DNA from 2 places in the Paenibacillus sp. UMB7766-LJ446 genome. Region 1 is predicted to be linked to the other one. Evidence: predicted binding sites of a transcription regulator. Region 1 holds the regulator's gene; the other holds the start of a gene.

What was found. The regulator CtsR, encoded in region 1, represses protease genes until heat stress. The targets are predictions, from matches to a motif close to ATGGTCAATAAAGGTCAAACA.
Region 2: clpP (ATP-dependent Clp endopeptidase proteolytic subunit ClpP) is a predicted target of CtsR. The motif match lies at 2,215-2,235, and genes of this name have one in related genera.

Annotation. Positions count from the first base shown of each region.
Region 1 is NZ_JASOYM010000021.1:59,413-63,847, forward strand. Features, by position in the region: gene QP794_RS31595 (ATP-dependent Clp protease ATP-binding subunit) at 1-170, opposite strand, end outside; gene mcsB (protein-arginine kinase McsB) at 351-1,421, opposite strand; gene mcsA (protein-arginine kinase activator protein McsA) at 1,450-1,974, opposite strand; gene QP794_RS31610 (CtsR family transcriptional regulator) at 2,005-2,466, opposite strand; gene QP794_RS31615 (GNAT family N-acetyltransferase) at 2,953-4,128, opposite strand; partial or broken rRNA gene rrf (5S ribosomal RNA) at 4,362-4,435, opposite strand.
Region 2 is NZ_JASOYM010000015.1:134,696-139,130, forward strand. Features, by position in the region: gene gap (type I glyceraldehyde-3-phosphate dehydrogenase) at 1-456, opposite strand, end outside; gene QP794_RS28275 (sugar-binding transcriptional regulator) at 564-1,589, opposite strand; tRNA gene QP794_RS28280 (tRNA-Arg) at 2,073-2,147, shown strand; gene clpP (ATP-dependent Clp endopeptidase proteolytic subunit ClpP) at 2,327-2,923, shown strand; gene QP794_RS28290 (PdaC/SigV domain-containing protein) at 3,103-4,200, opposite strand.

The sequences.
Region 1 (4,435 bases):
AATCCGAGTCCCAGGCCGATCAGCGCTTTGGCTGCGATGCCTTCGCCTTCACGAATGAGGCCGAGCAAAATGTGCTCTGTACCGATGTTATTATGACCAAGACGGACAGCTTCTTCCTGCGCCAATGCGAGCACCTTTTGGGCCCGTTCCGTAAATCTTCCAAACATCATATCTCCTGCACCTCCATGGTTTTGGATAAAACGGGGCTGTTGAAACAATCCCGCCGTATTCTTCATATCTTTTGTTTGCAGCCGTGCTGCGAATAAAATCATTCAGCATTTATTATAAAATGCTTTATTATATAAAGCCGCAGATGCGACGTGAAACCTTTGTTAATGACTCTTGTTAGCCTAAGATTGATTGGCTTCACTAATCGTATCACGGATCAACTGAGCACGATAAATGTCACGCTCATCTGTCCGCATATCTTCCCCAAATGTTTTCTGCAAAAAGCCCGGCTGGGTCATCACATTCAGCTCGTTCATCACGGTTATGGACAAGCCGTCCAACAAGCCGAGATCTACACCAAGTCGAACATCAGACAGACGCTGTGCAGCTTCCTTTGAGTCGACGATAGCTGCATGGGACAAAATGCCGTAAGAACGCATAACTCTGTCGGTAATCCGCAATCTGGAGTCGGTAATTAACCGCTCTCTGGCGGTGCGCTCATGCCCGATCATTTGTAACACAACACTATGCAGGTTATCGATGACTTCATGTTCCGTCTGCCCCAGTGTGATCTGGTTCGAGATTTGGAACAGGTTACCCATCGCCTCACTGCCTTCACCGTAAATTCCTCGTACAGTCAGTCCGACTTGGGAGACTGCGCTTAGAATGCGGCCGATCTGCTGTGTCATCACCAGAGCGGGCAGATGCATCATGACAGATGCTCTTACACCTGTACCTACATTCGTAGGACAGCTGGTTAAATATCCTCTGCGGTCATCAAAAGCATAATCCACATGCGCTTCAAAAGCATCATCTATGGCGGAAGCTTTCTCCCAGGCTTCTTTCACCTGGAACCCCGGATAGAGGCACTGGATACGAAGATGATCCTCTTCATTAATCATAATACTGACAGACTCATCCTCACTGAGAATAACAGCACCATTTCTGGATTCGTTCGCAAGACTGGGACTGATCAGATGTTTCTCCACCAGTACCCGTTTGTCAAGGTCATCGATATCAGTCAGATCCAGGGTATGAAAATCTCCAAAGGCATGAACGTCGTCGTATTGAAGCACCTCGCTCAGCTTATTCAGCACTTCTTCCGATTGCTCATTGGAAGCCAGCATCGGAAACGGATAATGCTGCAGGTTGCGTGCGATCCGGACCCGGCTGCTAATCACAATTTCGGAATCAGCCGCATCACTACGCATCCAGTCGCTGAGCGCCTTCTCTGTAAAACGCAGATTAGACATTACGCATCCCTCCTACTCATCACAAACTTTACTCCTGAGCTATTTCTTTTTCAAGTTCCCTGATCTGATCACGAATTTGAGCTGCTTCTTCAAACTCCTCTTGCGTGATACTCTCCTGAAGATCCCGTTTCAAATCAGCAATCTGTCTTTTGACCTTGATGCGACCACCTGCTCGTGCAGGCACTTTACCCACGTGAGAAGTGCTGCCATGAACCCGTTTGAATAGCGGGTCTAAACGACTGTCAAAATATTTATAACATGAACTACAGCCAAAGCGGCCGATTTTGCTAAACTGTGAATAGGTCATGCCGCATTCTTCACAACGAAGGGATTGCGCAGGTGTAGCTCCCGCACTTCCATTCTTACCTGAGGGTTCAAAATCAAGCAACCCGGACAATAGGTTGTGAATGGAAAATCCATTGGATGTTCCGGGAATCATTTCCCCTTTTTCACGAGCACATGACTCACAAATATGGAATTCCGTCTTTTCTCCGTTCACGATCTTGGTGAAATGGAGTGTGGCCGGACGTTTGTTGCATTCTTGGCACAGCACAATGATGTACCCCCTTGATCCCGATAGTTTTCATTTACCGAGCAAAGATATTAACATCGCCTTTAACATTCTGGCACGAATTTGATCCCGGTAAGGAAGTTTGACCAATATAATCTCTCTCGATACAGCTGCCCGCATCAACCCGGCTTCCCTTTTGCTTAAGAAACGTGCTTCTTCCAGTTGGTAAATCAGACCTTCGGCAGCTGTCTGCCCGATCTCATCTCCAATACTATGGTGCAAATGGTTATGCAGAGCCGAGTGAGCCGGCAATTCAATCCGCTGTATGCGAACATAACCGCCGCCGCCACGTTTACTCTCTACAAGGTAACCTTTTTCGAGTGTAAATCGGGTGCTGATGACATAATTGATCTGGGAAGGCACACATGAAAATTGGTCAGCCAGATCATTACGTTGAATTTCGACCATTCCTTCGGGACTTTCATGCAAAATACTCTTCAGATATTGTTCGATAATATCAGAGATATTACGCATCCAATCATCCTCCACTGTCTGAAACGTTAAGTCAATAAGGACCCACACGCCCCTACAGAGTACACCTTCTCAACCCATTTAACCAATTTAACCAATCAAGGAAACAGCGAAACTGATCTTTCATGGTCGTTTACAGGAGAGCGAAGGACGCTCGAAGGTCCTTTAATATTGCCTATATCCGCTGATGTGTACTACCTTCAAAATGGCTCCCACCACCGGATTGCAGAAAGAAAGCTACGTAAGTATTTAACCTTTAGTTGACTTTGACTTTCTTTGACTTTATATACATTATAGCATATTTTGTGGTTTTGCCAAGAGGGAGCACTATTCATTTTTTACGATTTTACACGAAATATTCGGCTGACACAAAAAAACCTCTCCAAAAGAGCTGGAGAGGTCTACTTTTCTCACACTAGCAACGTATTGCTATGCAAGCTAAATCTCTATGAAAATGAGTCAGAACTCTCGTCATGAGAGTCAAAACAATCAGAAGAAATCAAGTAAATACGTTTCCCGTTTAGGGATCGCTTGTTCCAAAGCCTTAATCGCTCCTGTCGGTCCTTCAATTCTGCCTATTTGAGCCATCTCCGTAGGCCTGCGATAACCCATCAGCATTGCGGTGAGCGCCTGAATGTCTACCTTAACGGTCTGATCTTTAGCTTCAGGCTCAGTTGTTTTCCAAATCGAAGCTGTACCGTTCATCGCCACATTCAACTGCCAAACCCCTTCATTCCATGGTGCGTGTGCATCCTCTACCTCAAGATTAATCTGTACTGGTGAGTCTTGACTCGCAAAAGGATACTGTGAAATAAATTGCTCCACACTCACAATACGTGCCATGAAGAAAGGTACAATTTCCTGCTGAATTCGCGGATTATCCAATTGAAAAGCAAGCATATCACTGGCTGGTGCCTGTAAGGTAACTTCCTCTATCATTGAATCATGGTTGGCTATAAAGGTCCACAAGGCTTGTCTTGCCTCTTCGTTCAGATAAATGATCTCTCTAATGCTAAACTTTCTTTCTTTAACCTCATACAAAAGATACCCTTGCGCTTTACCAGCTTCATCATAATATACAGCCTTCTGGTTGGCTCCCTTAGTGAGAACAGAATTCTCCCATCTCGCATCATCCCGAATCAAAGTTCCGTTATAGCGCTCAGCATAAGCACTGTATACTTCCTTTAATGTGCTGAGTCCCGGATCGCCGCGCCGAATTGTTCCAGGGGTTGCCTTTTTCGCAGGCAGATGAGCTGTAGGCACTTTATATCGTTTAAATTCAACATAAGTCTCCCAACCATACCTCCGATAAAAAGCAAACGAGAACGGATGCAAAAACGATATACTTTGTTTATTACGGTTCATTTCCTCCAGCGCATGCTTCAATAGCCCAGCTACCCAGCCTTTACGTCTATATTCTGGCCATGTGGCTACACCCGCAATACCGCCCATCTCGAATGATCTCCCATGAATATAGGTTTGAAAAGGAATAATGTGAAGTTTGGCACCCAATTGTCCTTCCTCAAATACACCCCATATAACCTGTGAATCAAATTGACTCCGCCGCCTGTCCGTTTGTTCTTCACTCATTACCACTTGAAAAGCATACTCGGAGAGTGCCATAGCTGGTTCAAAATCATCTACCGTCAATTTCTGAATTTCCATGTCGTCCTGCACCCCGTTCTCTAAGTTATGATATCTTTCAAATCATGTCCTGATACGTGATGTATGTATCCAATTATGAGTGTGTCAGAGGAACGGGACAAAGTCAAACAAGAGATGCACGGGCATCTCTCAGGAAATAACATATAGTCGTAATTATAATCGTTTGCCTATGAATTAATATAGTAAAAACGCAAATAAAAACCACCACCGAATATCATCGGCAGTGGTTCTTCGCTTGGCGGCGTCCTACTCTCCCAGGACCCTGCGGTCCAAGTACCATCGGCGCTAGAGGGCTTAACGGTCGTGT
Region 2 (4,435 bases), on a different contig from region 1:
TGTTGTGCAAGATGCGCCGGAGATTACAGTTTCAGTACCGTCGAGGATTTCATGGTTTACGTTGTAAACAATGGTTTTCATGTCGCCAGTAGCTGGTGCGGAGATAACAACTTTCTTAGCTCCACCTTTCAAGTGTTTCTCAGCTGCTTCTTTAGTTGTGAAGAAACCAGTACATTCCAGAACGATATCTACGCCGAGGTCGCCCCATGGCAGTTCTTCTGGGTTACGGTTAGCCAATACTTTAACTTCTTTGCCGTTCACTTTGAAGAAGCCGTCGTGTATTTCAACATCGCCATCGAAGCGACCTTGAGTTGTATCATATTTGAGCAAATGAGCCAGCATTTTAGCATCAGTCAAGTCGTTGATTGCTACAACTTCAATGCCCTCTACATTTTGAATACGGCGGAATGCCAAACGACCAATACGTCCAAAACCGTTAATACCTACTTTAATCATGAGTAAGTTCCTCCCAAGTTTTGATTGATTTTTTTATGAAGCTTATATATTCAAGACAGACGGTGAAGTCCGTCAAGACAACAATGTTTGTGGTGCAAAATAAAGCCTTATTCCATTTCGGCAACGATGACTTCGGCAGCAGCCTCATCAATAATCAGAATATCTTCCTGACCAAATCGCAGGACGGAATGTATGGCAGCAGCCTTGCTTTTGCCGCCTGCAATCCCAATCACAACATCGGTCCGCTCAATATCCTGAAGTCGCATGCCCAGCGTAAGCATGGTATGTACCACCTCACCCTGATCATTAAAGTAATAACCGAAGGATTCCGATACGGCTCCTTGCTCCTGAAGTTCATCTATAATCTCAGGTGCAAGCTTACGTCGCCGTGCCATCTCTACGGCATCACCGATTCCATGAATGACGATTCGCGATTTACGGATCAGCTGCAGAATCTCCTGAACACTAGGGTCCTGGATTAGTGATTCGTAGGCGTGATCACTAAGCAAATCCGGTACATGCAGGAGTTTGTATTGGGCTCCTACCCGTTTTGCCATCGTGGATGCGATCGTATTGGCCTGAATTTCGAGGCTTTCTCCCAACCCGCCGCGTGCCGGTACGAACCAGACACCTTTCAGCGATGTTGGCGGAGTCAGTTGCTCTGCCACTCCAGCCGTTGTTGAACCGCCAGTAACGGCGACAACATCGTTATCACTCATAATATTACCCAGAGCCTTCGCTCCGGCTCTGCCGAGTTCCCGTTTGGCAAATGGAGAAATGTCCGAATCGCCAGGAACCACTACTACCTTTTGCAGACCGTAGGCTTGCTTGATGCGCTCTTCCAGTTCGGATAATCCAAACAGCTCTTTGGCGACGGGTTCCAACTGCTGCAGCAATTCATGCCCCGCCTCGCTGATCTTCATCCCTGCACTGTCAATTTCAATAAGTCCCTGAGCCTTTAACAAATCGGTCTCAGCTCTCAGAACCCGCTCGGTCATCTGCATGGAATTAGCTAACGTTCTTCGTCCGATCACATCCGATAACATGATCTGGTGCAGAATCGTATACCTCTTCTTCAAGACATCCATGAGATCAGGCAGAAGCTGCTTTTGCACTTCTAAAATCGTTCGCATGCTTTCCACTCCCGCAAGCTTCTCGTTCCAAGCTCTCTTTCATGGCCCTAAAACGTCCCGGGTTAACTTTTTAAGTCCCACGTCTATTCTACCTAAAACTGACGCGACATGCAAGTGTTTCGAAGCGTTAATTCGACAAGTTTCAGGCGTTTGTACGCGCCTATTTTCACAATGTCAATCTCCCAAGATCGAGAACAACCTGTCCGATACTATATATAGAAGGAAAGCAAAAATCTCATCTACATATTGCTCGCTTTTGTTTTTCATATAGTATGTCCCAAACCTCTTTTAGCATTTACCTATTTGCGCTCTTTATCCACTTATCTTCATCATGATCCATTTCTGAGTAATCCAAACCAAAACAGCGAGCATCTGCTTGCAATTAAATTACTCATGAGCTATAATCATTATTGCTGTCACATATTTGAAACTTATATTTCAAAACTGCTTTTAAGCAACTATATTTGCAGCAATAATCTATGTGCGCCCGTGGTCCAATGGATATGACGTAGGCCTCCGAAGCCTGAGATCCAAGTTCGATTCTTGGCGGGCGCGCCATTCTTAATTAGCAGCTCATAACCCTTTTAACCAATGAAACCGAATAGGTTTCTTTTTTTTCGAACTTAGTTTGACTTTCTTTGACTTTTTGTTTGAAATTGTTTATGATGTGGTTAATACGGTAACAGTTTATATATAAACACCAATTTAACATTTACATTTCCGAGGAGGTTTTTCACGTGAGTTATATTCCAATGGTCGTTGAACAGAGCAACCGGGGTGAGCGCGCCTATGACATCTATTCCAGATTGCTGAAGGATCGTATCATCTTCCTTGGCAGTGATGTAAATGACGTTGTGGCGAATGCCATCATGGCACAGATGTTGTTCCTAGCTGCGGAAGATCCGGAGAAAGACATTCACTTATACATCAATAGCCCAGGCGGATCGATTACAGCCGGTATGGCCATTTACGATACAATGCAATTCATCAAACCGGATGTATCTACCATCTGTGTAGGTATGGCGGCTTCCATGGGTGCATTCCTGTTGAACGCAGGTGCCAAAGGTAAACGTTTTGCTTTGCCTAACAGTGAAATCATGATTCACCAACCACTTGGTGGTGCGCAAGGTCAAGCTTCGGACATCGAAATCCGTGCCCGCCGCATCCTGAAAATGCGTGACACCTTGAACCGCATCATCTCTGAACGTTCAGGCCAACCGCTGGAGCGTATCGAGAAAGATACAGATCGTGACTACTTTATGAGTGCTGCTGAAGCTGCCGATTACGGTATCATCGATAAAGTCATCGAAAACGTAGGTTCCCAAGGCATCTAAGCCAAGTGAATCGCCAATTAAACGGATATACCATATAGCCAACTCAAACGGCAACGCCCAGTTGAGTTGGCTATATGAAAAAAGGACGCTCTCGTCAATATGACGAGAGCGTCCTTTTTTGAAGATACATATGAGTGCATGATATATATTTATTCGATTTTACTTTAACTCTAATACTTTTACTTGTTTGCTGTTAAGCCACTGAACGGCTCTGTGCCTTTAGGTAGCAACTCTTTATACGTGAACGGGAATTCCGGGAATCCTTCTGCGTAAGCTGTGTACTCATACAACTGGAAGAATACAACCACACCTGTTGGTGTTACATAGAAATCCTGATCCTTATTCAGGCCTTTATAGCCTTCAAGGTAACCTCCACGAGCTTTAAGCTGATCTCCAACTTTTTTGCTTACCGTTTCACGCACAGTTTTGTTGTTTTGAATCACATCATCCAGACTCAGTTCCTTACCGGAATCCAGGGCAAAGGTGTGTCCAGAACGAGTCGTCATGCCATGTGCACCAGCATAATCTTCATAACGCTGAGTAATCAGGCCCAGAACACCATTTTCGTTGTAAGTCACAACATAAGTGCTCTCAAATGCATATGGACGGTTCGCTGCTGCGTCGCCGAATTCCTTGGTTTGTTTTTTGAAATCCGCTACAAAAGCATCGACTTCATCTTTCAGCACCTTGTTGATGGCCGCTGCTGCTTTATCGTTAGCCAATCCGCTCACCTGAGGATATTGAATATCAACTTCGGCGTTCTTGATGCTCACCTTCACGGTAGCCGCCTTAACCGCCACACTATTCTGCTTCACCTTGCTCAGCGTCAGTGTCTTCGCTTTTCCATCCCAGCTGCCCTGAACTCCCAGATAATCTCTCATTGCAGAAAACGGAATATACAAGCGGCCGTTAATCAGTTTCGCTTCGAATTGTGGGTAGTAATTGTTAATTCTAACACTCGGTGCCCCATCAATCATGCTGATTGTCATCGTATTATTGGCTGCCGTTAAGGCGTACTCTTTAGCCTTTGCATCATATTTTAAGCTTCCACCCGCCACATCCTTCACTGCGGTAAGCGATACCCAGGTAGATCCACCTTGCAGAAGTCCTTTTTGAGTAAGTGTTTTGCCTCCCGATTTCAGGGTTACCTCAGTTGGTGTTGTCACTTTTGTCGATACAGATGCCGCCTGTACGGAACTATCCTGCCATACAGCCCCGCTCCCCACAATAATTCCTGCTGCCAATAGTGCACTTGTCCATTTTTTCCATGATGTCATATATATAACTCCTCTCTCGAATTCAAATTTGAGTGTCATTGCGTATGTATCCTGATTTGTTCGTATGTCTCATACGCTCACCTCTTTATTATAATTAACCCAATTCCGGAAAGGTTTACAGCTTCAGTTACAATGTTGTTCGATCCAGATGCCTATAATGAAGGTTTTGTTACGAACAAACGGACAAAAAAGATACCAAAAAACAGCAATTTAATTCTTCATATTTTAACTCTTC